Regions from separate parts of the Gilliamella sp. wkB72 genome, predicted to be linked through region 2. Evidence: riboswitches for the same ligand, from Rfam matches in the RefSeq annotation. Region 2 holds a riboswitch; each other region holds the start of a gene.

Region 1 (10,229 bases), on a different contig from region 2:
TGCGCAATCAAGTGAAATTCTGCGAATTTTCGCGCGATCGCTTCCGCGATCCTCTTTTCGATCGTTTTCCGGATCCATTTTCAGATCCTTTTCGCGATCCTTTTTCGGATCCTGTTTTCGATCCTTTTCTAAATTATCCCGGCAGATTGTTTTTTTCGTGGCTCTTTTCCTTCCTTTTTCGGGTCACGCATTGACATCACAGACAACAGCAAATCAGATACAGGGCACTCCTCCTTATCTGACTTTCGACGGTGGTCGTACACGTGCTGTCGATACTAACGGTCTGCTTGGGATTACACTATCTAACGGAGCTAATTACACGCCTTCTAACAATTCATCATCTACAACCCCAATCGTCTTGCCGGTTGAGGGTCAGAGTTTTGCTGATATTCGTATGTTCGTTCCTACTGATACAAATTCAGTCGCTTTGAGTTCTCTTATTGGTCCTCCTAATAATTATTGGGGTGATGATGATGGTGATGCTGACGTTACTGCTACAGGTTCTTTAAGTTTATCTATCGTCGATAAAAACAATCAATCAGTATCACGTAATTCCGTGCTAACAATTTGTAATGCACCTTATAAGGTTACGTTATCCAGTACTGACGGTACATTATCTACTCGTTACGGTTTTCCTAATCATAGTACTTTCAGTGCAAGTAGTGAGACTTATTACGTCAATCCTAAGGCTGAGTCGGTGGTTTGTTTTGCTAAGCCTAATTTAATGTATGGTAAGCGTGGTGATGATCCTACTTACCCATCTTTTGATTTTGCTGGTCCGTCTTCAATGTGGGACCCAGCTAAGGGTTTTATCCCTCAGTCAACTGACCCGTCACTTTACGGTAGAAATTTTCCTACAACTGGCGCTAATGGATTGTACTTTGATTTAGATATTGGTGGTCGTAGTCAGCCATTGTCTTGGTCTCCTGTTTCTCATGGAGGTATCACTGCTACTATGTCTAATTCTACTGCTACAAGCGTACGCGTTACTTTAACTGGTCCTTACGCTACCATATCCCAGCATAGTTCAGCCAATCCTGGTCGTATTTCTACTCCATCTTTGCCTCAAACCTTCGAGTTGGTCGGTCGTGACAGTCAAGGTACTCCTGTCGTCAAATATGGTTTTACTTTGAAGCAGTGGTTCGTCAACCGAGGTTATAAGGTGGACTATCATTATAATACTGTATCTTGGTGTAATAGTATTGGTTATCGAATGCCTAGCGTAAAGGATTTAACCAATGCATTTTGTCGTGATACAGATTTAGAATGTCAAGGCGCTGTCGGCGCCACCCCTTCTTCCTCTGATAATCATTACATGCGTCATATAGATGCTGGGCTTTTCACGGAGTGGGGTTATATGGAAGATTATTCAGGCGTTGGCTTCTACCGCTATTGGTACTGGGCTAGTGACCCGGTTGGTGGTTATATGGCTATCGTGAGCATACACCAAGGTAATGTGAGTTGGAACCACTACTACAACTACGGACTTTGCTCCTATCCTTAGTTTTTATTTCTTCGTCCTTAATCCTTAGACCGGGGGTGGGGGTGATAAAAAATAGTATTAGGTGATTAAAAGAAAGCTACGATTCAACATCGTTTAGCCATAAAAAAGCGATTTTGTGGCTTAGCGACGTTTGAATTACCCGCCTAGGCGGGTTTATTTTTGCGTTTTTATATCTCAAAAAAAGTTGAGGAGCGGGGTTTTTGAGGTTTTAAATTTCATTTAAAAAATTATTAAAATATCAAAATCACTAAATTTCTAATTCAAATCCCTAAAATAAAATTTTTAAGGATCAATCGCTCTAATTTTAAAGATTTGTAATTGAAATATATTTAATTAAAACAAAATTTAACCGGTTAACTTTCAGGTCCTTTTTAGATCCTGTTTACAAAAGTTAACGCAAATGAGCGAAAAAAAGTGTTGCATCGTGTTTTTCCAATCACTATACTTTTTACACGGTTTTAGCTACAAGGCTAAAATTTGACAGAAAAGTATAAAATTGTAAATTAATCAAAAAATTACTTGACAGGATAGTCTAAAATGCAATATAATTTTCAACAGCCAACAGCCAACAGCCAACCTGCCAAACCTATCTTTTAAATTCGTCTAAGTTCAACTCCTATCTTAAATTTTTAACTAAAACTTATTTTTCCACGCAATCAAGTGAAATTCTGCGAATTTTCGCGCGATCGCTTCCGCGATCCTCTTCTCGATCTTTTTTCCGGTCGTTTTCCGGATCCTCTTTCAGATCCTATTTTCGATCCTTTCCCAAATTATCCCGGCAGATTGTTTTTTTCGTGGCTTTTTTTCTTCCTTTTTCAGGTCACGCATTGACATCACAAACAACTAGAAATGCGATACAGGGTAGTGCACCTTATCTGACTTTCGACGGTGGTCGTACTCGTATTGTTGATACTAACGGTTTGCTTGGGATTACACTATCTGATGGTACACATTATACGCCTTCTACCAATTCATCATCTTCTTCAAGACCTATCGTCTTGCCGGTTGTGGGTCAGAGTTTTGCTGATATTAGTATGTTGGTTCCTACTGATACTAATTCAGTCGATTTAAGTTCTCTTATCGGTCCTCCTAATAATTATTGGGGGGATGATGATGGAGATTCTGGTGTTAGTGCTACTGGTCGTTTAAGTTTATCTATCGTCGATAAAAACGGTCAAACGGTATCACGTAATTCAGTGTTAACGACTTGTAATTCTCCTTACAAGGTTACGTTATCTAGTACTAACGGCACATTATCTACTCGTTACGGATTTCCTAATCGTAGTGATTTCCGTACTAGTAATGTGACTTATTATGTCAATCCTAAAGTTGCGCCTTTGGTTTGTTTTGCCAGACCTAATTTAAAATATGGTAAGCTTGGTGAAGCGTCTTGGGCACCATCTCACGATTTCCGAGGTCCGACTTGGATGTGGGACCCTGCTAAGGGTTTTCTCACACAAAAAACAGACCCTCGCTATTACGGTCAAAACTTTCCTACAACTGGTGCTAATGGATTGTACTTTGATTTAGATATTAGTGGTAGTAGTCAGCCATTGTCTTGGTCTCCAGTTTCTCTGGGTGGTATCACCGTCACAATGTCTAATTCTACTGCTACAAGCGTTCGTGTTACTTTAACTGGTCCTTACGCTACCAAATCCCAGCATAATTCAAACAGTCCTACTCCTATTTCTAAACCTACTTTGCCTCAGACTTTCGAGTTGGTCGGTCGTGATAGTCGAGGTAATGCTGTCGTTAAATATGGTTTTACTTTGAAGCAGTGGTTCGTCAACCGTGGTAATGTGACTGAGTCCAATTATTCTCCTGCTTTATCTTGGTGTAGTCGTATTGGTTATCGAGTACCTAAGGTAAAGGATTTAACTAATGCATCTTGTCGTGGTAGTCATTCAGGCACTAGGTGTCAGGGTTCAGTTGGTGCCACCCCTTCCTCACCTTATAATTATTACCAACGTAGAATTGGTTCAGGCTTTTTCACTGAGTGGGGTTATATGGAAGATTATTCAGGCGTTGGCTTTAAGCGCGCTTTTTACTGGACTAGTGACCCGCATGGTAGAGAGCAGTTTACCGTGAGCTCAAACGACGGTTTTGTGGAGTGGAACAGCGACACCAACTACTACATCTCTGGGCTTTGCGTCTATCCTTAGCTCTTATTTCTTCGTCCTTAATCCTTAGGCCGGGGGTGGGAGTGATAAAAAATAGTATTAAGCAATTAAAAGCAAGCTACGAGCCAACGTCGTTTAGCCATAAAAAGCGATTTTGTGGCTTAGCGATGTTTGAATTACCCGCGGGTTTATTTTTTTATTACAAAAAAAGTTGAGGAGCGGGGTTTTTGGGGTTCTAAATCCTACTTTTTAATATTGTTTTATATGAATAATCCAGCTTTAAGCTGTGGTGTTTAGTTGTGTTTTTATATCAAAAAGTTGAGGATTTTTTGGGGATGAATTTGGTTTTATAAAACTCCCCTCAATTTTAAATGCTGAAATTTTTAAGATGTTTTTAAGTGGCGATATACCACCGATATTGAACAATATCGGTGGCTGGTTTTGTTACATTTTTTCAACCGTTTTAATACCAAGCATATCTAAACCGGTTTTAAGGGTTTTTGCTGTTAAAGATGCCAGTTTTAGACGGCTATGTTTCAAGTCTTCATTTTCGGCTGCCAAAATTGGGCAGTGCTCATAGAAGCTAGAAAATAGGGTGGCGATATCATACAAATAGGCGCATAGCACATGCGGTGTGCCTTCTACAGCAACGGTTGAAACGGTTTCATCAAATTGAATTAATCGAATTGCTAATGTTCGCTCTTTGTCCGTGCCTAAATTGATATTACCAGTTAAGCTATCTTCGTTGATATTTGATTTTCTAAACACCGACAGTACGCGTGTATAGGCATATTGTAGATATGGTGCAGTATTGCCTTCAAATGACAACATGTTATCCCAATCAAAAACATAATCGGTGGTACGATTTTTGGATAGGTCGGCATATTTCACTGCGCCAATCGCTACTGCATCAATCACTTTGGCAAGTTCTGTTGGAGAAAGATCGGGATTTTTACTTTTAATGAGTGCTTCTGCACGCTCTGTAGCTTCGTCAAGCAGGTCGTTTAATTTTACGGTATCACCTGAGCGAGTCTTAAACGGCTTGCCGTCTTTACCTAACATCATTCCAAACATGTGGTGTTCAAGTTTTAAGGATTCTGGTACATATTTCGCTTTATGCACGATATCCCAAACTTGTTCTAGATGTTGGTGTTGACGTGAATCGGTATAATATAAAATACGTTCAGCATGAAGTGTTTCGTAACGATATTTTACACAGGCAATGTCGGTTGTTGCATAAAGATAGCCACCATCACGTTTTTGGATAATAACGCCCATTGGTTCGCCTTCTTTATTTTTATATTCATCTAGAAATACGACGATGGCACCGTCACTTTCAACCGCTAATTTTTTCTGTTTTAGATCGGCAACAATGCCTGGTAGCATACTGTTATAGATGCTTTCGCCCATTGTATCTTCAACCGATAAGGTGACATTAAGGCGTTTATATGTGGCAATGTTTTGTGTCATGGTGATATCCACCAGTTTTCGCCACATTTCACGGCAATATTGATCACCACCTTGAAGTTTTACGACATAATTACGGGCTTTTTCGGCAAAGGCTTCGTCTTCGTCGTAATGTTTTTTTGCTGCGCGATAGAACGATTCTAAATCTGAAAGTTCCATATCGTTGGCATGTTCGTTTTCCATTTTTTCAAGATAGGCGATTAACATCCCAAATTGGGTTCCCCAATCACCAACATGGTTGGCACGGATAACATTATGACCAAGAAAGCTTAATACTCGGACACTAGCATCACCAATAATAGTTGAGCGTAAATGGCCGACGTGCATCTCTTTTGCTACGTTTGGTGCAGAGTAATCAACCACAATAGTTTGTGGTTTGGCTGGTAAAGTAATATTCAGTTTATCACTATTTAGCGCGACTTCGTTTTGTTCAGCAATCCAACTATCTTTTAAAAAGATATTAATAAAACCAGGACCGGCGATCTCGATTTTATCGGCAATATCATCAATATCAAGATGTTGTAAAACTTTTTCAGCTAATGCTCGTGGTGGCATTCCCAATTTTTTAGCGGTAGACATGATACCATTTGCTTGGTAATCACCAAATTGGGCTTTAGCTGATTGCTTGATTAAAGCGTCGCAGTTTTTATCAGCACCCGCCATAATCATTGCTTGAGAAACACGTTGTGTTAATAGTTGTTGAATATTCACACTGAACCTAATCGATTAAAATAAAATGCCCAATATAATACTGATAAATTGATAAATTGTCACTGTGGGATTAGTTAAGGACAAGTAAATAGCTGATTCTTTGATAAACGAAAATTTTTTTATTTAGATGTAATCTATCAACTCAATTATAAAATAGATAAAAAAATAAAGAGAAAACAGGTGCCGAAATTTATTTAACTACCTGATTATCAATATCCTTTTGCTCTTTTCAACTTCGGTGTTTGCTCAAGGTCATCTGCAAGAAATCAGATTCACAATTGACAAAATAGTATGATAATTATGGTGAAAATATCCTTTTGGATGAATATGCAAAACTCACTCCCCCCCTTAAATAAGCAAGAAATCGATTTTCTGATTACAAATGGGGCTAAGCGGGAATTTTATAAAGCTATCAGTTTGATCAAGCGCAGTTACTCTCTTCCAAAATCATAGATAAGTTTGCAGGCAACCGTTGAAGGTAACTATTTACAATTATACCTTCAGCCTCTAAACTAATATCGTTCTCAACGGGGTGCCCTAGTGGGCTGAGAGTGTCAGATTGACTGACATAACTCGTCGAACCTGAACTGGATAATGCCAGCGGAGGGATTTGAGTTATTATATCTGCTCAAACCTTTTGTCTTTTACCTATTTCTTTGGAGGCAAAATGTTTTGTAAAAACTTTTTACTACCTGTTATTTTTCTATTTTCTCTTTTTAGCCCATTAGCCAATGCAGAACTGCCTACTTTGACGGTTTATAGCTATAATTCATTTATGTCACAGTGGGGACCTGGCGAGGCAATCAAAAAAGGGTTTGAAGCCCAATGCAATTGCCAACTTGAGGTTGTGACATTAGGTGATGGTGTGTCGGTTTTAAATCGTATTCGCCTTGAAGGCGATAAAACGAATGCGGATGTTATTTTAGGGTTAGATAACAACCTATTAGAGCAAGCCAAACAAGCGAATATTCTTATTCCTCATCAAATCGCTAAACCCGACAATCTTAACACCAATTGGTGGGATGATAGTTTTATGCCTTATGATTTTGGTTATTTTGCTTTTATCTACAATAATAACAAAGTCAAAAATCCACCTCATTCTTTACATGAACTGGTTGAAAACAAAGCCGGTTGGAAAATCATCTACCAAGATCCAAGAACCAGTACACCAGGACTCGGTTTACTATTTTGGGTAAAAAAAGTTTATGGAGATAAAGCAGCAGAAGCGTGGCAACAAATCGCTAAAAACACGGTGACAGTCACCAAAGGTTGGAGCGAAGCTTATGGTATGTTTTTAAAAGGCGAAGCGGATTTTGTCCTTAGTTACAGTACATCGCCAGTGGCACATATCATTAATGAAAACGAGCATCACTACGAAGCAGCTATTTTTGATGAAGGGCACTATCGTCAAGTTGAAGTAGCCGGAATTATTAAATACAGTCAAGAAATTGACCTAGCGCGCCAATTTTTACGTTATTTGCTGACACCTGAAGTCCAACACCAATTTGCTGAGAAAAATGTGATGTATCCGATTATCAAAACGGATCTACCTAATGCCTTTGCGCAAATTAATTCGGTCAATAAATCGTTAGAATTTGAGCCAGCAGAGATTGAAAAACATCAAAAAGCTTGGATTCGAGAATGGCAATCGGCAATTAGTAAATAGATCCGTATCGCCAATGTTGAAATTTAAATCGTTATTACCCGGAATGAGTGCAGCGAGCTTAATACTCATCATTTTAAGCTCGGCACTTATTGCTATTTGGCGATTTGCCTTAGAGTCAGGAAATTTGACGATTTATCTTGATAGTTATGTGCTTCATATTGTTTGGATCACTTTTTATCAAGCTTTGTTATCGACAATACTTTCGCTGGCATCAGCAATATTAATGGCTAAGGCGCTCTCCTTTATTGATTTTAAAGGTAAAAAGTTACTGATAAAAATAATGCCAATTACCTTTATTTTACCCGCTTTGGTGGTTGTGACAGGGTTGTTGTCGGTATATGGGCAACAAGGTTTACTGGCTTACATTTGCCAAGTACTGCATATCCCATTTTCATTTCCTATTTATGGCTTGCAAGGTATTTTGTTGGCTCATGTTTTTTTGAATTTTCCTTATGCTTGTGTGCTCTTTTACAAAACATTAAACAGTGTTGCTATAGAACAAAGACAGTTAGCGGCACAACTTAATTTTTCAACATTTACCTATTTTAAATTACTTGAATGGCCGTTACTTCGTAGACAAATATTGCCTATGGCAGCACTTATTTTTATGCTCTGTTTTTCGAGTTTTGCCATTGTGCTTGCATTGGGTGGTGGTCCAAAATATACCACGCTGGAAGTGGCTATTTATCAAGCGGTGCGAGACTTTGATCTACTACAAGCCGCATTACTATCTTGTGTGCAGTTGGTTTGCTGTATTGCTTTTATTAGCTTGATGCAGAAAATAAATAGCAATGATAGAAAGCTGAGTGTTAAATTTAGTCACTCCAACTATCAATTACCGATAACCAATTGGTTAAAAATGATTAGTATGATAATTATCGTAATAGGGGGATTATTTATATTGTCCCCGATGATTACTATACTTTTTCAAGGTTTCTATTTTTTTCAAATCTCATTACTCACATCGATGTTGCAACAAGCCTTACTCTATTCAATCCTTATTGCTATAGGTTCGGCTATGATAGCGATCTTTCTTGGATTGCTTTTGCTATGGACCAATTGCCGACTATTGATTAACCAACAACGTCAATTAAGTAATCGGCTTATGATGGTTGCCTCCTTGATATTAGCTATACCAAACATGGTATTAGCATCGGGATTGTTTTTATTGTTATTCGGTTTTAGTCATAACACTGTTTTTATCTGCTTATTAATTATGGTTTGTAATGGGTTAATGGCGCTACCTTTCATCCTTAAAAATTTAGCTACGCCAATGTATGATATTACGGCACGCTATTGGCAATTAACCCAAACCCTTAATATCAATGGTTTAACGCACTTTTATTTGGTCGATTTTAAGGGGTTAAAAAGCCTTATGTTGATGAGTTTTGCCCTTGCTGCCATATTGTCATTGGGCGATTTTGGGGTAATAGCTCTGTTTGGCGGGCAGTCGGTGACCACGTTACCTTATTATTTATATCAACAGATATCGCATTATCATTATCAAGAAAGTATCGTGACAGCGGCGATGTTATTACTTTTATCTTTTAGTTTATTGGTTGTGATGGATTATGATCGAACTTCAAAAAATTGAATATCAATATGACAACTTCAACATGCACTTTACGCTAAATATTGCTGCTAAAGAGCGGGTTGTTATTGTCGGCCCAAGTGGTGCGGGCAAAAGCACCTTACTTAGCTTAATTGCGGGGTTCATCTTTCCTAAATCAGGACAAATCATCTTAAATAACCAAAATGTCACAACAACGTTACCCGGTAAACGCCCGGTATCGATGCTATTTCAACAAAATAACTTATTTAGCCATCTAACGGTTGAACAAAATATTGCTTTAGGCATCAAGCCGACATTAAAACTGAGTCGAGCTGAACAAACGACTATTAATGATATTCTGGTTCGTGTCGGGCTGGAAGGCTTTAACCATCGCTATCCCGAACAGCTATCAGGTGGCCAACGGCAACGCGTGGCACTGGCTCGCTGTCTTATACAACATCGTCCTATATTATTATTAGATGAGCCATTTTCTGCCCTTGACCAGGCTCTGCGCTTTGAAATGTTGGCATTGGTGAATCAGGTTTGTAGTGAATTTAATCTGACCTTAATGATGGTATCGCATTATTTGGATGAGTCACTTAGCCATTTTTCTCGCTGTGTGGTTATTGAAAATGGAAACGTCATTTTTAATGCAGAACCAAAACAGCTAGCTGAAAATCAAGTGATAGCTAAATTGTTAGGGATAAGTTATTATTCATAATTAGTGTCCTCAGTAAAAAAAGTTGAGGAACGGGGTTTTTGGGGTCTAAATTCTGTTTTGAAATATTGCCTCAAATAAGTAATTCCGCTTTAAACTATGGCCTTTTTAGTGGCCGTTTTTTCCATCAAAAAAGTTGAGGAGCGGGGTTTTTGAGGTTTTAAATTTCACTTAAAAACTTTTAAATGATCACAATCACGATTTTAAACACTAAAATATAATTCTTGAGGATCAATTGCTCTAATTTTAAAGATTTGTAACTGCGATATATTAAATTAAAACAATAATTAAATAATTATAACCCAGATCTTTTTTAGAACCTATTTACAAAAGTTAACGTAAATGAGCGAAAAAAAGTGTTGCATCGTGTTTTTCCAATCACTATACTTTTTACACGGTTTTAGCTAATAGGCTAAAATTTGATAGAAAAGTATAAAATTGTAAATTAATCAAAAAATTACTTGACAAGGTAGTCTAAAATGCATTATAAT
Region 2 (10,229 bases):
AATTTTGGTACACCAATCCTTGAAGAAGGGGCAAAATTTGTTGCACCTGTTAAAGAAGTTTCACCATTCAATGATTATGCGGCTACCGGCCTTAAAAATTGGCAAACCTATTTAGGACCAACAAAAAACTTTGACGAAATGGTTTATAACATCTTCCCTTATGCGGATTCAAAAAATCAAACTCAAGTGATGTTGGCTAACAAAGCAGGTGATAAAGGGGTTGGTATTTCATTTAATACTAAACAGTTACCAGTGCTTACATTATGGAAAAACACCGATACGCTTAAACAAGGTTACGTGACTGGTATTGAGCCAGGTACAAGCTTTGCCTATCCTGTTACTATTGAACGTGAACAAAAACGTGTTCCTCAATTAGAACCAGGTAAAAGCGCTGACTTTAAGCTAACATATAGCTTATTATCAAATAAAGAAGCCGTAAAAACTTATGGTGACAAAATTAAAACCATCCAAGGTAAACAAACTACAAAAGTCGTTGAACAACCAATGGCTAAAGAATAAGTTATATCAAATTCCACCGCTAACAAAAAGGTTAGCGGTGACTTTCACTCCACGATTAAACAAATTCCCATACCTTAACGCACTAATCTAAGTTAAAATAAATTCAGAAATTTGACTGTAGGAATCAATATGAGAAGAATGATAGTTGGTATAAGTGGCGCAACAGGCTTTGCTTATGGTATAAAAGCTTTAGAACTCCTAAAACCAATGGACATTCAAACCCATCTTGTCATATCAAAAGCGGCCAAAATAACCGGTAATTACGAACATTCTAAATCCCAGTTAGCACAATTAGAATCTTTAGCCGATATGGTCTATTCGATTGACAATATTGGCGCTGCAATTGCTAGTGGGTCATATAAAACAATGGGCATGTTAGTTGCACCTTGCTCGATGCGAACACTGGCAGCAATAGCTCATGGTCTATCTGATAATTTATTAACACGCGCTGCTGATGTCGTTTTAAAAGAGCGTCGTCGCTTAGTGTTAATGACACGAGAAGCCCCATTACATCTAGGACACATTAAAAATATGGAAGCGGTGACATTGATGGGAGGAATTATTTTTCCACCTGTTCCTGCGTTATATCAACATATTGAAAGTGTCGATGATATTATCACTCATAGTGTTGCCAGAGCGCTTGATCTGTTTGATATTGATGTACCTAGTTTACCGCGCTGGGGTGAGGATATGAGTCTTAATCAAAAATCTGAATAAAATAATGAAATCATCTGACCATAAAATCGTGCAATTTATTAAACAGCAACATGTGTTAAGTTTGAGCCTAATATTAGCAGAAAACCAACCATGGTCATGCAACGCATTTTATGTATTTGATGAAGTCAATTGGTGTTTATATTTCTTATCAGAATTGAAAACCCAACACGCACAAGCAATGCTAAAAAATCCTAATGTTGCTGGCACGATTAGCATCAGTCCAAAATCGATTGCCAAAATTCAGGGGATACAATTTACGGGCAACGCTCAATTGCTTGCTGAAAATCAAGCAAGTCATGCTTATAAACTTTATTATCATGCCTTTCCTTTTGCTAGAGTGATGAAAGCACCGATTTGGTCTATTCAATTGCAACAAATCAAGATGACAAATAACCTAATGGGTTTTGCGCATAAAACCCATTGGCAACGTAATGAAGACCTTTAAAAGCAGACTTAGCGTTTGAAAATAAACTTTATCCAGCTAATGAAATTAGTACCAAATTATTAGGGTTTTGGGGGGATTCCTTCTTCGAATTCAGGATAACCATCACAAATAATATCCCAATTCGCTTTTGAACCCGTATAAATATGAATACGTTTTTCCGCATTAATTGATTCATTAATTAGGCCAATACGTAATCGATAACTATTATTATCATTATCACGACTAGAAAAAAGGTGTGAACCACATTGACCACAAAAATGGCGATTAACGCCTGAGCATGAAAAAATTTTTATCTTTTCTTCGCCCTTAATAAAAGTTAAATCTTCCTTGTTAATGGCTGTTGCAGCATTAAAAGCCGAACCTGTTTGTTTGCGACAACGCGAGCAATGACAATACACAATTGTTTTAATCTCATTATTTAGTTGATAGACAACTTCGCCACATAAACAACTTCCTGTCATCATAATTTATTTACCTTTTTTATTTATCATTTGTTAACACATTATAAAGACAGATAAAAATAAGTTGCAAGCAATTTAAAAAATAGAAAAAAGTTGAGGAACGGGGTTTTTGAGGAGAAAAAGGCACCAATAATTAGTGCCTATAATCGAATATCTTTTTATATAAGAGAAAAACAGTCAGCATTTTTCAATAAAATAGCGCATTATGCGATTATCGGTCGTTAGTTCGGGATGGAATGAGCAGACTAAAATATTATCTTGCTCTGCCATTACGCAATGATTATCAATAAAAGCAAGTTGTGTGACTTGCTTGCCCGCCCTAGCAATATAGGGCGCTCGGATAAAAACAGCTGGAACTTGCTGGCCAATAGGTGCAATATCTAACATCGTCTCAAAGCTAGCAATTTGCCGACCAAATCCATTACGTTCAACCACAATATCCATCAACCCCAGTTGTTCAACTTCGCTATGGCTTGTTTCATTACCGCAAAGCACCAAACCCGCGCAGGTACCCAAAATCCCTTTACCTTGCTTGGCAAACTCTTGGATTGGTTCAAATAAGCCATTTTGCCGAATTAAACGACTTATTGCTGTTGATTCACCACCCGGAATAATTAAACCATCAACTTGACGCAATTGCTCGGGCTTTTTTACTGTAATTGGGATGACTAAATCAATAGTTGCAAGCATATTTAAATGTTCAGTCACTGCGCCTTGTAAATTAAGCACACCAATGGTTTTACTTGCTTTTGAGCTCATTACCAACCTCGCTCCTGCATTCTTTCAGATTCGCTTAATTTACTGATTTCGATACCTTTCATCGCTTCACCTAATCCTTTTGAAAGTTCAGCTAATCTTGGATAATCGTCAAAATAAGTTGTTGCTTGAACGATTGCTTTAGCGAATTTTTCCGGATTTTGCGATTTAAAAATACCTGAACCAACAAACACACCATCGGCGCCAAGTTGCATCATCAATGCAGCATCAGCAGGCGTAGCAATGCCACCAGCAGCAAAATTAACAACCGGTAGTTTACCCAGTTGTTTGATTTGTAATATCAACTCATAAGGTGCACCAATCTCTTTAGCAAATGTCATCAACTCATCTTTTGATTTACCAACAACTAAACGAATTTGTTCATTTACTCGGCGCATATGCCTTACTGCTTCTACAATATTACCTGTTCCTGGTTCACCTTTGGTGCGTAGCATCGAAGCACCTTCACCAATTCGACGCAGTGCTTCGCCTAAGTCACGACAACCACAAACAAAAGGTACGGTAAATTCATCTTTCAATAAATGATATTGTTCATCCGCTGGTGTCAGCACTTCGCTTTCATCAATATAATCGACGCCCATGGACTCCAAAATGCGTGCCTCAACGATATGACCGATTCGCGCTTTTGCCATAACAGGTATGGTAACTGCTTTCATCACTTCTTCAACGATTGTTGGATCAGCCATTCGTGCTACGCCTCCAGCAGCGCGTATATCAGAGGGAACACGTTCTAAAGCCATTACAGCCACTGCACCTGCTTGCTCAGCAATTTTTGCTTGTTCGGCATTAACTACATCCATAATCACACCGCCTTTTTGCATCTGTGCCATGCCACGTTTTACTGTTTGTGTACCTGTTTTCATGATTGCTCCTAATTAAATAAAGTATTATTCAAAATAAAATTGCTTCAATAAACAGCCAATTGGACTATAATTAACCCATCCAATTATGCATAAATCAAAAAACTGATAGACGATGTGGAATAAACAAAAATTAGCGGCTTTTGACGGAGCACTATTTAAAAAAGTGGTCCAGTTGATTGAAAACTACATTGAACAAGGGGTATTAATAGCGGGTGAGAGATTGCCATCAGAGCGAGAGTTAGCTAAAAATCTGCACGTTAACCGCTCAACTATTGTCCATGCGCTAGATATCTTAACTGAACGAAATATATTGGTTCGTAAGCAGGGTAGTGGAACCTTTATTAATGATCAAAAATGGGGGCTTCAAGCTTACTCCACCATTAACTGGCGACTACCAGCCCATTTCTATCAAAATCGCAAAAGTGTATATCAACAAAAAGTATTTCAGACTCGTCAGCAAATGGCGAACATCTGTGATTTGGCTAATGGCGATTTACCAACTCATATGATGCCCAAATTAATGTTACCCAATATCACCTCTCATGAAATGGTTGCTTATGAAAAGCAAAGCGACACGTTGCAATTGGGTCTACCTACACTCAAAGTGCAGATCGCCAATTATATGTTGAACCAATTTGGCATGATGGTTGATACCGATCAAATTTTAATAACCTCAGGAACGCAGCAATCCCTCTTTTTAATTACTCAAGGATTATTAAAACCTGGCGATGCAATAGGTATTGAATCACCTTCATATTTCTATTCATTACCACTATTTCAAGCAGCAGGTTTGCGGTTATATGGTATTGAGTGTGATGCCGAAGGGATAACCTTAGAGAGTTTACAAAAAGTCAGTTTAGAACGGCAAATTAAATGGTTATTTCTAAATCCAATATTTCAAAATCCAACGGGATGTGTGATGAGTAATCATCGAAAAAAACAGATATTGGCATTTTGTCGAAAGCAGTGTATTGGTATTGTTGAGGATGATGCTTATAGTGGGTTAGCTTTTGATCAAAAGAGTCATATCGACCCGATAAAAAAATATGATACTAGTAATCAAGTTATCTATTTAGGATCATTATCCAAATATATTGGTCGCAACATACGTATTGGTTGGATGATTGCACCGAAAGAAATTATCGAAAAACTAGCCAATATAAGGCATCACATTGACTCAGGATTAAGTATATTACCGCAACTTTTAGCTGAAGAATATTTGACTCATCACTACCAATCCCATCAAGAATGGTTACGCCAGCAATTAGAACAGAAGGCTAACCAACTAATAGATTGGCTTGATGACTATTTTAAAGGTGACATCAATTACCAGATACCCACAGGCGGTTTTCATCTATATGCCCATTTGCCCGTTAGCAGTCAGGCGCAGGAGTTGGCTATTTTAAATCAATTACTAGCAAAGCATATAATAGTGTCACAAGGCACTGACTTTGGGGATCGAGTTGGCGCTATACGTTTAAGTTATGGTCATTTTGCAAAAGATTTGATGAGATAAAGCGAACTAACTTTTTATTGATTGTTCTAACAGGTATTTGGCGTTAATAAATAGATCATAACTGCTAGACAAACAAGGCAGGGTTAATCGGTAAACTTCAAATCTCATTATTGGATTGAATCTCAGCTAAATAATCACAAAACTATCAAAAAATCACGGTTTTTACGCCTTATTAGCTACATTATATGATATAACAATTTGCGTTTGATATAAGGCATTCGTAGCAATAACATTTATTATTAAAAACCATATCCGATTACTTAAAATAGATTCACATAAAAAATCTTATCATTTTATTTACAAAATATTATCTGAAACCACGGTACACCAATATTTAACTCACTTGTTATATATGTTAGATTATTTGCTCCTTTCATATATAAGCAGGTAGGCTGATTTTGAATCTTTCTCCAAAAGCTTTTCACTATTTGGGTGTTATCGCAACACTTGCATCATTAGGAATGTACGTATCGTATATCCCACAAATTATCGACAATCTTCATGGATTTAAAGCTAATCCAACTCAACCTTTAGCGGCAGCAATTAACTGCTCATTATGGGTCTGTTATGGCTTATTACGACAAAAAAAGGATTGGCCAATTGCAATAGCTAATTTTCCAGGGGTATTATTTGGTTTAACCGCGTTTATTACTGCTTTATAAATTCTTGTTTTAACTCCCTTATATTTTCTTTATACAGCATAATATATGCTGTATTTTTTTATAATCACAATTTTTGTGAAATAGGCTAGATAATGGTTACTCAAAAATTGAGAAATCAGAGAAGATTAAAAATTAACCTTGCATATAACTTATTAATTATTATATTGTTATTGAGTTATCAACAGGTTTGTTAAATACTTATCAAATAATAAAGTGAATAATTTAATCGATTAATCTAATTTATCGATTTACTATTGTTATCTAATAGTGATTAGACTATAGTAAAAGTCAGCCTATTTTTTAGGCTGGATTCATCTTTAAAATCTATCAGAATGTTATTTATATAAAGATTAACTAAATTTGATGATTAACAAATGAGTTTTATAAAATAAGGAAATCACCATGGCTGATATTAATCTTTCCGATGATTTGATAAAAGATTTTATCTACTCAATGTACCGTAAAGAGGTATTATTAAATTTAAAAGGTGTGGTTTTGACTGAAGAAGATCGCAAACAACTCCACGCAAAAAGAGACTTTGTAAATCAATTATCTGAAGCCGAATTATCCGATATTCGCTCATGGGTTCTAGATAAATTAAAATTACTCGAAAACCAACACCAAGAGCAGAATTAACTAAAAAATCTATACTAAGCTAGCTTTTTCAAATCTATTGATAAAATTTATTTGCAGCGTTATTCAAAACGATATGGACAGTTTAAACAATCGTTTTATAATGCATCAGTTACTCGATAATCTTAAGGAAAGATCATGAAAAAGTTAGCAGTAGTTTTATTATTAGGTCTCCCAGTTATTGCATCTGCGTCCAATTGTGACGAAATTAGTGCAAATATCGCCGAAAAAATTAAAAATAACGGTGTTAATGAAAATAGCTTCCAATTAAAACTTGTTCCTCAAGATGAACAAAATATTGAAGGTAAAATCGTTGGATCATGTGATCGAGGTAAACAAAGCATTGTTTATATTCGTACACCATCATCAAAATCAGTTAAAGATGAGCCTGAAACACCTGTTGAAATCACACCACAACCTGTCGAGAGCGACAGCCCTAGTAACGCTCCAGTTCAAACGCCAGCTTCGGCACCAGTAGAAAAAGTTCAAACTCCAGAGCCGACTTCTACAGAATCTCAGGAAACTGAACAAAAAGCAGAATAAAGAGAAATTTAAGTAACCATTTTATAAATTTTATAATTTGTTTAACCGGGGTGCTATAGGCTGAGATTATACCCGTTGAACCTGATTCGGTTAATACCGACGAAGGGAGTTTAAAACACGTCTATTATAGAAATCTGTTTAACTCCTTATAGCGAATTTGTCAAAAAAGGAGTCATTATGCCATCATTTAACTCACTGATTGAATCAAGCGAGTGGAAACACTATATTCAACATGATTTTGTTCAACAATTAGGAAAAGGCACATTAGACTTAACCTGCTTTCAAAACTACCTTAAACAAGATTATCTTTTTTTAATCAACTTTTCCCGAGCTTGGGGACTTGCAGTATATAAAAGTCACGACATTGCTCAAATTCGGCAATCATTAGAGAGTTTAAAAACCATTGTTGAAGTTGAACTCGATCTGCATATTGAATATTGCAAAAAATGGCACATATCTGAATATGAACTAAGCACATTAAAGGAAGCCAAAGCCAATAGCGATTATACACGTTATGTGCTTGATATAGGATTACACGGCGATATATTAGATATACACATAGCAATGGCACCCTGTTTAATTGGGTATGGCATGATTGCCAATTGGATTCAAGGTTGGGACGAAAACAACCCATATCGCTCTTGGATTGAGATGTATGCCAGTAAGGAGTTCCAACAAGCAGTACAAAAAGAAATTGCTTGGATAGAACAACAATTACTTAATATTAGTGAAAACCGATTTAAACAATTAAGCCAAATATTTAAGCAAGCGACGCAATTGGAAATAAATTTTTGGCAAATGGCATTGGATAAAAGTGACTAGTAAACAGCATGTTTTACCAGTTTAGATAAAACATGCTGAGCATGAATTATAAAAGTTGTTGATAGTTTTGCTTGGTTACATCATCCCAAACACTTGCTTGGACTTGCCCAATATGATGTTGTTGTAAAAGCAACATAGTTAGTCGAGATTGTCCAATCCCGCCACCAATTGTCTGTAAAAAATCACCATTAGCTAATGCCTTATGCCAAGCATATTGCAGACGATCTTCATTATTGGTTAATTTTAATTGACGCTTTAACGTCTCAGGATCGACGCGAATACCCATTGACGAAATTTCAAAACCACTATTTAAAACTGGATTCCAAACTAAAATATCACCATTTAATCCTTTAGAACCCATCTCATTATCGCTACTCCAATCATCATAATCAGGGGCGCGCACATCGTGTTTTTCTTTATTTGACAAATCACCACCAATACCGATTAAAAATACTGCGCCTAACTCCTTAGTAATCGCGTTTTCGCGCTCTTTTGGTGACAAATTAGGATAACGTTTCAATAACTGCTCACTATCCATAAAAGTGATCGACTCTGGTAAAAAACAAGAAAGATGATATTTTTCTGAAACCACTTTTTCTGTAGCCTTAATAGCACTATAAATCTTCTCTACCGTCTGTTTTAAATAAGCAAGATTGCGATCTTCAGGACGAATCACTTTTTCCCAATCCCATTGATCGACATAAACAGAGTGAATAGGGGAGAGCTTATCTTCATCAGGGCGAAGCGCTTTCATATTGGTATAAATACCTTCACCAACTGGAAAATTATGTTGGCTCAAGATTTTGCGTTTCCATTTAGCGAGTGAATGAACCACTTCAAATTGTGCATCAGGAATACTCTTAATATTAACCTGTACCGCCTTCTCAGTCCCAGATAAATTATCCTGAACACCATCACCAATTTGACTTAAAAGTGGGGCTTGAACTTCAATTAGTGATAAATTATTAGCTAATTGCTCAGCAAAAAATTGTTTAACAAAATTGATCCGTTGTTGCTGCTCTTTAAATGATATCGTCATGTCTCATCTCAAAAAGTGAATGGGTTAGTGACGATAAATTAAACTAGAAAACAGAAATATGCAAGTTAGAACATATACGGACTTTTTATAAAACGCTAAGCACTATAATCAAATTCACGGATTTCCGATGCGGGCAAGGACTGCATCACACATTAAACGTAAAAAATGAAATTAAATTACCCAATAATACAATATATTAGGTAATTATGTTTCATCATATAGGTAAAAGATAATTGAGTTAATTATTGATTAAAATAGGTGGAAACAATATGGGTTAAATTTGGCTTTTGCCATTTTGCGATGAACACAAAATTAGGTACTATAAATGGATATCTTTTGTTTCCAGCCATAGTAAATTCAAATTTACTGGTAATCCAGCCTTTTTTGAACTTGAAATTTGAAATTGACGTCATTGGTATTCGAATAACATCATTCGTTAAATCTGCACCGAGAGTTAAGCCAATTAAAATAATTTCATCGGAATTAAAATAAATAAGGTAGTGTTTAATATCAAAAGCGGCTGCGCCCTGAAAAAGTGCAAATCTCCAAAGTTTTGGGTGGATAGAACCATAAATTATTGATGAGCTATTAAAATCGGGTAATTCAAGTTTTTCAAATAAGGCTTTTATTTTTTCTAGTTTTAACCCATCATTCATGTTAATACTCCCTAGCGTTGAAAATTTACTCTTAATTAAAACATTGTTTTTATTAAAAAATCGAAGATTGTAAGAAGTTGAGGGGATTGATTATAAAACTATTAAAAACTAATTAAAATAGAAATGTAGTAAGAGATCATAACTATCATATAGAAAAAATTCAGACTTACGAATGGATGAAATATGATCAAATAAGTTATTGCATAAAATCCTTTCGTAAAGGGAGAGGATATGTATTTAAAAATTAAATAGTCGAAGAAATCATAATAAGCGATTAAGCGGCTTAGCGACGTTTGAATTACCCGCGGGTTTATTTTTGAGGTTTCTATCGCAAAAAAAGTTGAGGAGCGGGGTTTTTGGGGTTCTAAATTCTGCTTTGCAATGTTGCCTCAGATAAATAATTCCGCTCTAACTATGGTGATTTTTAGAAACTCTTCTTTCCGTCAAAAAAGTTGAGGAGCGGGGTTTTTGAGGTTTTAAATGTCACTTAAAAATTATTAAATGATTAAAATTCCTGTTTTAAGCCCTAAAATAAAATTTTCAGGATCAATCGCTCTGATTATAAAGATTTGTAAT
Region 3 (10,229 bases), on a different contig from region 2:
ATATTAATCGTGCTTGGAGTGAAAGTTGGATTAGGATTCTAAAGCTTTAAAAACCCCGTTCCTCAACATTTTTTATTCCAAAAAGTGCGCTCCTCAATTATTTCTTATCTTTTTATTCTAAAAGGCTTTTGAATATTGAATAGTTAATTGCTAGACTATTAATAATTTAATCAATATATATTTTTTAGTTTTAATTTGATGAGTGGCTAAAAATGGACAAATTATTACAATATGGTCGAGAATTACTTGAACTTGAGCTTCATGAGGCACAGAAGCTGCCAGCTCGGCTTGGTGAGAGTTTTGTTAAGGCCTGCCAATTAATTTTGTCAACAAAAGGCAAAGTTGTAGTGTCAGGCATTGGTAAATCTGGTCATATTGGTAAAAAGATCGCAGCATCATTAGCCAGTACTGGTAGCCCAGCATTTTTTATGCATCCATCTGAAGCATTACACGGTGATTTAGGAATGGTGACCGAGAATGATGTCGTGATTTTGATTTCTTATTCAGGACGAGCTAAGGAATTTCAATTTATTTTACCCATTCTTGCAGCAATGAATATTCCAGTTATTGCCATAACAGGTGGGCTTGATTCCCCATTAGCATTAGCTGCGCAAGCAGTGCTGGATATTTCAATCGAAAAGGAAGCGTGTCCAATGGGATTAGCTCCAACCTCAAGCTCAACTAATACGTTAATGATGGGCGATGCGCTGGCAATTGCCGTTATGCGAGCTCGTGGATTTAAGGAAGAAGATTTTGCTCGTTCACATCCAGCTGGCAGTTTAGGCGCTAAACTATTAAATCATGTAAAAGATATTATGCGTAAGGGTGATTTAATTCCTAGAGTACCACAATCTGCAACAGTTCTTGATGCCATGTTAGAATTAAGTCGTACTGGTGTGGGGTTAGTTGCAATATGCCAAGATGATAATAAAATAGTTGGCGTTTTTACAGATGGCGATTTACGCCGTTTGTTACTAAAACATGGTACATTACAAGATAATATTGTCGATGTAATGACAAGTCCAGGACATCAAATACCTGAAACTTGGAAAGCGGTCGAAGCTTTAAAATCATTTAATGATCATAATATTACTGCTGCACCTGTGGTAAATAATCACGGCGAATTGGTTGGTGCGCTGAATATTCATGATCTGCATCAAGCAGGTATTAGTTAATCGATTAATAAATACCTGTTGCAAAATGGGGCTATCTATTGAGATAATTACCGACCTAAATTTTTGTCGTTAGACGGAGATCCAAGTAAGTTACACAATTCAATACCGAAATGATGAGTTATTTAAGTCATTATAAATTGATATTGTGTTGTAAATTTTAACCAAAATTAATAGATGATGAAACTACAATGGCAGAAAAGCGAAATATCTTTCTAATTGGCCCTATGGGGGCAGGAAAAAGCACAATAGGCCGACAAATTGCACAACAGTTAGGTATGGAATTTTTTGATTCTGACCAAGAGATCGAGAAACGTACAGGTGCTGATATTGCATGGATTTTTGACTTAGAAGGTGAAGACGGATTCCGAGCCAGAGAAGAGAAAGTCATTAATGAGTTGACTGAAAAACAAGGTATAGTTCTTGCTACTGGTGGTGGTTCGATTTTATCTAAAGAGACACGTAACCGTTTATCAGCTCGCGGTATTGTAGTTTATTTAGAAACTACAATAGAAAAACAGATGGCAAGAACCCAGAAAGATAAGCGTCGTCCTTTATTACAAGGTGGCAATACTCCCCGTGAACTTTACGAAGAATTAGCCGAAGAGCGTGATCCACTTTACGAAGAGATCGCTGATATTACGATTAAAACTGATGAGCAAAGTGCCAAAGGTGTTGCTGGATATATTATTGAAAAAATAGAACAAATTTAAAATTTCAATTTTTTAAATTCGGCTGGCCATGAGGCAATAAACCATTTGAAAGGAGTTAATATGCGTGTAGATAAAGATGATCGTTATATACCAGAACAATCAAGTAAGTCTTCTACGCCTTCTTTTAGTATATCAACTTTTTTTCAGCATTATTCGAAGAAAAAATTGATTATTATGGGATTAGCTTTAGCTATTATTGTCTTGTTGGTTTGCTTTGTGATATCTCGTCCTTCAAAAAAAACAACCATACTGACTCCTCCTGAAGTCAATGGTGTTTCGTCGACGCAAACGCCTGATTCAACAATCAGTGGCGATAGTGGGGCGTTAGCGCAAGGTCAACAAAATTCTGCACCTGTGCCACCAGCCCCAATTAATAGTAATGTTAATGAGCACGATAATGGGGTTAGTCAACCTCCAGCATCAACACAGTCAACATCGGGTTCTAGACCAGAGCTGCAACCAACGGGTAACAGTACAACTCAAAATACTAGTGGTTCATCAACTAATTTAAATAAACCAATAAATCCAGATAGAGGCAATCCTACTGTTTCTAACTCAAATAATAGTGTAATAACAGGTAATAATTCAACTTCGATTGCCAAAATTAAGAATGATCAGTTTTCAATTCAACTTAGTTCTTCTAGTTCAGTTGATGGTTTGAAAAGATTGGTTAAAGAACATAATCTTACTAATTACCAAATTTATGAAACCAAACGAAATAATGTTAAATGGTATATCTTAGTTAAAGGTACATATGATTCTGCTGACGAAGCCAGAAAAGCGATCAAATCTTTACCAAGTGCACTACAAAAAGATAAGCCTTGGATTAAATCTGGCGAAACAATTAATAAAGAAAAATCAGCAAAATAGGAGTTTCCTTTGAAGAAGCAACGAGCCTTTTTAAAATGGGCTGGAGGAAAATATGAGCTTGTGGACACAATTAAACAATATCTACCAGAAGGGGACCAACTCATTGAGCCCTTTGTAGGCGCTGGTTCTGTTTTTTTAAACACAAACTTTAAAAGTTATATTTTAGCTGATATCAATCATGATCTAATTGCGTTATTTAGGTTATTACAATCCAATCCTGATAAGTTTATTAATGATCTTAAGCTATTATTTAATCATCAGAATAATCAAGCTGAGGCTTTTTATCAGCTACGAGATGTCTTTAATTATAGTAAAGATCAATATCTACGATCGCTTTTGTTTGTCTATTTGAATCGCCACTGTTATAACGGTTTATGTCGCTATAATAATAGCGGGCTTTTTAATGTACCCTTTGGACGTTACAAAACTATCTATTTTCCTGAGAAGGAGCTCTACTATTTTGCTCAAAAAGCACAAAAAGCTGAGTTTATCTGTACTCCTTATCATGAAGCAATGAAAATGGCAAAACGCAATTCTGTCATTTATTGTGATCCGCCTTATCTTTCTCCAAATGAATCTATCGGTTTTACGGCTTATTATTCCAATAATTTTGGTTTTGAAGAACATAAGCGATTGTCACAATTAGCTGAAAAAATAGCTTATAAAAAAAATATTCCTGTACTACTATCAAATCACGATACAGAGTATACCAGAACGTTATATAGTAAAGCGCGACATCTTTACCGTGCAGAAATGCGACGCTCAATTAGCTGTGCTGGCGAAGGACGCAAAAAAATTGATGAAATATTAGCCTTGTACCAAAAATAACCTATTTTATGTATAAGGTTTTATTAGTAGAGGTATGTTATGAAAGAGTTTATTATTGCACCATCAATATTATCCGCTGATTTTGCTCGACTTGGAGAAGATACGCAGAAAGTATTAGACGCTGGTGCCGATGTTGTCCATTTTGATGTAATGGATAACCATTTTGTACCAAATTTGACGATGGGTAGTATGTTTTGTAAGGCTCTTCGTGACTATGGTATTAAGGCTCCGATTGATGTTCATTTGATGGTTTCGCCGGTTGAAGATTTAATTACCTCATTTGCCAAAGCTGGCGCAACTAATATCTCTATTCACCCTGAAGCTACTATTCACCTTGACCGTTCTTTGCAATTAATTAAAGATCATGGTTGCAGTGCGGGAATTGTACTTAATCCTGCAACGCCGTTAGATTATTTAGATTATGTGATGGATAAAGTCGACATTATTTTATTAATGAGCGTTAATCCAGGTTTTGGTGGACAATCATTTATACCAAGTACTCTAAAAAAATTGCAACAAGTTAAACAGCGCATTATTGAGTCTGGCAGAAAGATTCGTTTAGAAATTGATGGTGGTGTTAAAGTTGATAATATCGCTGAAATTGCCAGAGCGGGTGCTGATATGTTTGTTGCTGGTTCGGCAATATTTGGTCAACCGGATTATAAAGCCGTAATTGATGCAATGCGTAAAGAATTAGAAGGTGTTAACCATGGCTAAGTTAAATGATATTCAAGCTATTGCTTTCGATTTAGATGGAACTTTAGTCGATAGTGTGCCTGGCCTTGCCTTAGCTGCACAAAAGATGTTAGCAGATTTGGAGTTACCCACCGTTACTAATGAGCAAGTAAAAAACATGGTCGGTAATGGCATTGATGTCATGCTCGAACGCGTATTCAACGTGATTGGTCGCAATCCGTCTAAAGAGGATTTCAATAAAGCGAAACAGTTGTTTAATCATCATTATGATAAGGTTATGGATGAGCAAACAACGCTATTCCCGCATGTTAAAGAAACCTTAAAAACGCTTTATGAAAATCATTATCCCTTAGCTTTAGTTACCAATAAACCTGCACAATTTTTACCTGCTTTATTGACGTCATTAGGTATTAAAGAATACTTTTCATTGGTACTTGGTGGTGGTGATGTGATTAAGTTGAAACCACACCCTGCCCCACTTTATCAAGTCATGGCAACCTTTGGATTGTTTAGTGATCAGTTGCTGTTTGTTGGTGATTCAAAGAATGATATTACTGCTGCTAAAAATGCTAATTGCCCGACTGTAGCATTAAGTTATGGTTATAATTATGGGGTGTCGATTGCATCTAGCAAGCCTGATTTTTTATTTGATGATTTTAAAGATATTTTAACCTTATTACCTCAGCCAAAGGCTGATGCAAAAAAATAATGAGTATAAATTAGGAATAAATTATGAGTAAACCAATTGTATTTAGTGGCGCTCAGCCATCAGGAGAACTAACATTAGGCAACTATTTAGGGGCTTTGAAGAATTGGGTGTCTTTGCAAAATGAATATGATTGCGTTTATTGTATTGTCAATCAACATGCGATCACGGTCCGTCAAGATCCTAATAAGTTGCGAAAAGCAACACTTGATACGTTAGCGCTTTATTTGGCCTGTGGTATCGATCCACAAAAAAGTACTATTTTTGTTCAATCACAAGTACCAGCTCACGCTGAATTAGGTTGGGCGTTGAACTGTTATACTTATTTTGGTGAACTGAGTCGTATGACGCAGTTTAAAGATAAGTCATCTCGTCACTCTGAAAATATTAACGCCGGGCTATTTGATTATCCAGTATTAATGGCTGCTGATATTTTGTTATATCAAGCTAATTTAGTTCCTGTAGGTGATGACCAGAAACAACATCTCGAGTTATCACGTGATATCGCTATGCGTTTTAATGCACTTTATGGCGATATTTTTACTGTTCCTGAGCCGTTTATTTCTAAAGTAGGTGCTCGTGTGATGTCTTTACAAGATCCAACCAAAAAGATGTCTAAATCAGATGAGAATCGTAACAATGTTATTGGTTTACTTGAGAATCCGAAAGATGTCGAGAAGAAGATTAAACGGGCAATGACCGATTCAGACGAACCACCTGTTGTACGTTATGATTCAAAAAACAAAGCCGGTGTTTCAAATCTGTTAGATATTTTGACAGGTATTACAGGTAAGCCGATTGCTGAACTTGAAAAAGAGTTTGAAGGCAAAATGTATGGTCATCTAAAAACCGAGGTGGCAAATCAAGTTATCGAGATGTTAACCGGTTTACAAGCAAAATATCATCAATATCGAGATGATGAAAATTATCTTCTTTCAATTATGCAAGAAGGAGCACAAAAAGCTCGCGCTAAAGCAGAGCCTACGTTGAAGAAGGTTTATGACGCAATCGGTTTTGTATAATCTAAAATAAGATTGCGATTATTACTAAACAATATCAAACGGCTTTAATTGATATGAGCTCTATTGTTCTAATAATGAGTTAGCTTGAGGCCTTTTGATTATAATAGGTTTATTATGAAAATTATCATTCTTGGTGCAGGCCAAACTGGTAGTGCACTTGCTGAATATCTAGTAACTGAAAAGCAGAACGATGTGACTGTCGTTGATGAAGATCATGATAAATTGCAATCTTTGCAAGAGCGTTTTGATTTACAAGTCATTTGCGGTAAATCATCTTACCCACAAGTATTAGAGAGTGCTGGCGCGGAATCAGCCGATATGTTAGTTGCCGTTACCAATTCTGATGAAGTAAATATGATGGCTTGTCAGATTGGGCATGTGATGTTTAATATTCCACAAAAAGTTGCTAGAATCCGTGCTCCTGAATATAACGATGAAAGATACCCATTCTTCAATAAAGATTGTATCAACATCGATCATATTATTGCTCCTGAAAACTTAATTACAAATCATATTAGCCAATTAGTTCAATATCCTGGTGCTCTACAGTTTGCTTCGTTTTATGATAATCGTGTCTGTTTGGTTGCTGTAACCGCTTATTACGGTGGTGCGTTAGTGGGGAGCGAACTGTCCGAACTTAAAGAGCATTTACCACATGTCGAAGCGCGTGTTGTTGCTATTTATCGTCAAAATCGTTTTATTCGTCCAATAGGTTCGACTTTAATTGAAGCTGGAGACATGGTTTATTTTATTACCCCTCCCCTCAACATTAAAGCAGTAACCAGTGAACTACAAAGGCTAGAAAAACCTTATAAACGTATTATTATTAGCGGTGGTGGTGGCGTTGCCATTGCTTTAGCTAAACGTTTAGAGAATGATTATCAAGTTAAGTTGATTGAACGTAATGCAGAAAAAGCTGAATTAATAGCTGAGCAGTTAGTTAATACCACCGTGTTACATGGTGAATCATCAGACCAAGAATTATTATCGCAAGAGCAAGTCGAGTTAACCGATCTGTTTGTGGCGGTCACTAGCGATGATGAAGCCAATATTATGTCATCTATGCTGGCAAAAAGAATGGGGGCAAAAAAAGTCATCGTTCTTATCCAGCGACAAGCCTACTTAGAATTGATTAACGATAGTGTTATTGATATCGCGATTTCACCACAACATGCCACTATTTCAGAACTACTAAGCCATGTTAGGCAAACGGGTGTAGTTAAAGTTGTCTCATTACGCCAAGGTGAATCAGAAATTGTCGAAGTAGTTGCTCGTGGTGAAGCCGAAAATTCAAAATTAGTCGGTAAAAATATCAACAGTTTAAAATTACCTTCAGGTGCTACGATTGGTGCCGTGGTTCGTGGTGAAGATGTAATTATAGTAAATACGGATTTAATGATTGAAGATGGCGATCATTTAATAATTTTCTTACCGGATAGACGCGCCATTAGTGATATAGAAAGATTATTACAATAACTTGTTTAATTTTTAAACTCAGTTCATAATAGATTCAATTTTATCCAAATTTGTTATTTAGACTCGGGGTGTTTTTTGTTAGAGCAAAAAACTGAGAATTTACCCGTTGAACCTGATCTGGATCATGCCAGCGTAGGGAAGTCTCTGTCTTAATTACCGCTTTTGACACATTCTTCCCTTAATATTATTTATTAGATAAGGAAAGAATATGTCGGTCATTAAATTATTTTCAAATCAAGATGCCATTCCTTTTATTGAGCAAGTTCATCAGAAGCGACCTTTAATCCATTGTATTACCAATGATGTGGTACAAAATTACACCGCTAACGTTCTTTTGGCGATTGGGGCTTCACCAGCGATGGTGGTAGCTGAGCAAGAAGTTGAGGACTTTGTTGCCATTGCAAATGGTTTGTTAATTAATATTGGTACGATCAATAGTCATAGCGCTAAAAGCATGTTACTAGCCGCCGCAAAAGCTAATCAAACTCCTTGGGTATTAGATCCTGTCGCAGTTGGAGCAGCATTGAAATATCGTACTGAAATTGCTAAGCAATTATTAACATTTAAACCGACAGTTATTCGAGGAAATGCTTCAGAAATTCTAGCATTAAGTGGTCAACAATCATCATCAAAAGGGCCTGATGGACTGGATTCTACTGATTCTGCATTAAATGCGGCAATGCTATTAGCCAAGAAATATCAAACCATTGTTGCAATAACAGGTGAGACCGATTATGTCACAGATGGTGAGCAGGTTTATAGAATTGTTGGGGGTGATATCGCGCTAACACAAGTAACTGGTACTGGTTGTTCATTATCTGCGATTGTAGCTGCATTGATTGCAAGTTCTGAAGATCATTTAAAGGCTACTGCTTCAGCCTGCTTTATGATGAAAAAAGCGGGTGAACTCGCTAATAAACAGCAAGGGTTAGGTACTTTTGCTATGTCAATTATTGACCAACTTTCTCTTTTCACCACAAATAAGGATTTTTGATGAAGAAGCAACTTGATTTAACACTCTATTTAGTACTTGATCCAGTACTTTGTGATGGCATAAATGGTATGGTTAATACCACTAAGTTTGCAGTTGAAAATGGTGTTACTGCCGTTCAATTACGTTCAGAACAAGAATATTCAGGTAGAAATTGGTATAAAGCCGCCCAAGCTTTAAAAGAAGTATTAATCGACACTCAAGTTCCACTATTGATTAATAATCATATTGATATAGCTTTAGCTGTCGATGCCGATGGTGTTCATGTTGGACAAAGCGATCTACCTGTCGAAGTTGCACGACGATTAATTGGAGAAGATAAATGGATAGGGCTTTCAGTCTCTAATTATTCGCAACTTGAGCGCGTTCCTTGGCAACTAGTCGATTATCTAGGTATTGACCCTATCTATCCAACCCCCACCAAAAAAGATGCAGCAGAAGCAATAGGCATCGCCCAATTGACTGAACTTGTTAAAGCAAAACAATGCCCTGCCGTTGCGATCGGTGGTATCGGTGTAAACAATTTAACTGAAGTGATTCAAACTGGCATTGAAGGTATTGCCGTTGTATCCGCAATTTGCGGGCAAGGAGATATTGCTAAGGCCACATCTGATTTGATTAGAAAAATAAGACAAGCAAGATAGGAAATTAAACCATGACAACAGTTTCATTAACTATAGCGGGTAGCGATCCTAGTGGCGGTGCAGGTATTCAGGCCGATTTAAAGGCCTTTTCAGCGCTTGGCGCTTATGGGATGTCAGTCATTACTGCTTTAACCGCACAAAGTACACAAGGTGTTAATAGCATATACCCGGTGCCACCCGAATTTGTTGAGGCTCAATTTAACACACTATATCAAGATATCCATATTGATAGCGTTAAAATCGGTATGCTGATGAATAAAGAGATTGTAACCACGGTTAATCATCTATTAAGCAATAATCCTATTGCCAATATTGTTCTTGATACGGTAATGATAGCCAAAGGGGGGCATCCTTTATTGAGAAATGATGCCATTACCGCTATTCGAGAATTGCTATTACCATTCGCCACCATCATCACCCCTAACCTTCCAGAAGCAGCAGCATTACTTGATTGTCATGAGGCACAAAACGAAGATGAAATGCAACAACAGGGTTATGAGCTACTCAAATCAGGCTGTCAGGCAGTATTAATGAAAGGAGGGCATTTGCCAAGTCAAGAAAGTCCTGATTATCTAATCACGCCAACAAAGATCATCAGAATGGCATCACCACGTATCCAAACTAAAAACACACATGGTACAGGTTGCACATTATCGGCAGCTATTGCAGCACTACTACCAAAATATGAGTTAGAAGAAGCCGTTAAACAAGCAAAAAAATACCTACAAGGTGCCATTGAAAATGCAGATAATTTGAAAATTGGTAAAGGAATTGGACCTACTCACCATTTTTATCAATGGTGGGACACCGCAGGAAAAGGCTAGAAAGCTAAATGTGGTATTTTCGGCAAACGCTATTTTCAACAGCTATATACTTCATCGACAATCCGTGCCAATGAAGTATATGAAAACTTTTTTAGTGCATTATCTAGTAAAATAGAGGCTATTGGATATTTGTATTATCTAGTATTTAAGCGATTGTCTTAATCGTTTAAAATGAGAAATTGTAAATAGTATTGCCTTAATACGAAATACCCACAAACTCAAACCCCGCTTGATTAACGGCTTGAATTGCAGCTTCTTGTGAGATAGTACCACCTTCTATATCAACC

What was found. Region 2 has a riboswitch for thiamine pyrophosphate ahead of tenA (thiaminase II). Riboswitches for the same ligand answer to the same signal wherever they lie in the genome.
Region 1: linked by a shared signal. The riboswitch ahead of thiB (thiamine ABC transporter substrate binding subunit) and the one ahead of tenA (thiaminase II) in region 2 are both predicted to bind thiamine pyrophosphate.
Region 3: linked by a shared signal. The riboswitch ahead of thiM (hydroxyethylthiazole kinase) and the one ahead of tenA (thiaminase II) in region 2 are both predicted to bind thiamine pyrophosphate.

The regions. Positions count from the first base shown of each region.
Region 1 covers NZ_LZEI01000011.1:150,165-160,393, reverse strand. Annotated here, with positions in the region: gene A9G07_RS06600 (hypothetical protein) at 158-1,504, shown strand; gene A9G07_RS06595 (hypothetical protein) at 2,299-3,666, shown strand; gene argS (arginine--tRNA ligase) at 4,069-5,802, opposite strand; TPP riboswitch at 6,321-6,429, shown strand; gene thiB (thiamine ABC transporter substrate binding subunit) at 6,470-7,468, shown strand; gene thiP (thiamine/thiamine pyrophosphate ABC transporter permease) at 7,482-9,062, shown strand; gene thiQ (thiamine ABC transporter ATP-binding protein ThiQ) at 9,040-9,741, shown strand.
Region 2 covers NZ_LZEI01000006.1:361,763-371,991, forward strand. Annotated here, with positions in the region: gene A9G07_RS02965 (aldose 1-epimerase family protein) at 1-519, shown strand, start outside; gene A9G07_RS02970 (UbiX family flavin prenyltransferase) at 649-1,236, shown strand; gene A9G07_RS02975 (pyridoxamine 5'-phosphate oxidase family protein) at 1,241-1,681, shown strand; gene A9G07_RS02980 (GFA family protein) at 1,741-2,145, opposite strand; gene pdxT (pyridoxal 5'-phosphate synthase glutaminase subunit PdxT) at 2,320-2,901, opposite strand; gene pdxS (pyridoxal 5'-phosphate synthase lyase subunit PdxS) at 2,901-3,785, opposite strand; gene A9G07_RS02995 (aminotransferase-like domain-containing protein) at 3,895-5,298, shown strand; gene A9G07_RS03000 (SemiSWEET family transporter) at 5,697-5,960, shown strand; gene A9G07_RS03005 (hypothetical protein) at 6,363-6,596, shown strand; gene A9G07_RS03010 (DUF1161 domain-containing protein) at 6,732-7,136, shown strand; TPP riboswitch at 7,173-7,261, shown strand; gene tenA (thiaminase II) at 7,314-7,958, shown strand; gene asnA (aspartate--ammonia ligase) at 8,005-8,997, opposite strand; gene A9G07_RS03025 (hypothetical protein) at 9,240-9,653, opposite strand.
Region 3 covers NZ_LZEI01000012.1:34,855-45,083, forward strand. Annotated here, with positions in the region: gene A9G07_RS07295 (LysE family transporter) at 1-42, shown strand, start outside; gene gutQ (arabinose-5-phosphate isomerase GutQ) at 213-1,175, shown strand; gene aroK (shikimate kinase AroK) at 1,364-1,885, shown strand; gene A9G07_RS07310 (SPOR domain-containing protein) at 1,946-2,755, shown strand; gene A9G07_RS07315 (Dam family site-specific DNA-(adenine-N6)-methyltransferase) at 2,765-3,583, shown strand; gene rpe (ribulose-phosphate 3-epimerase) at 3,623-4,300, shown strand; gene A9G07_RS07325 (phosphoglycolate phosphatase) at 4,293-4,988, shown strand; gene trpS (tryptophan--tRNA ligase) at 5,012-6,007, shown strand; gene trkA (Trk system potassium transporter TrkA) at 6,122-7,483, shown strand; TPP riboswitch at 7,538-7,639, shown strand; gene thiM (hydroxyethylthiazole kinase) at 7,692-8,477, shown strand; gene thiE (thiamine phosphate synthase) at 8,477-9,118, shown strand; gene thiD (bifunctional hydroxymethylpyrimidine kinase/phosphomethylpyrimidine kinase) at 9,130-9,942, shown strand; gene A9G07_RS07355 (heavy-metal-associated domain-containing protein) at 10,139-10,229, opposite strand, start outside.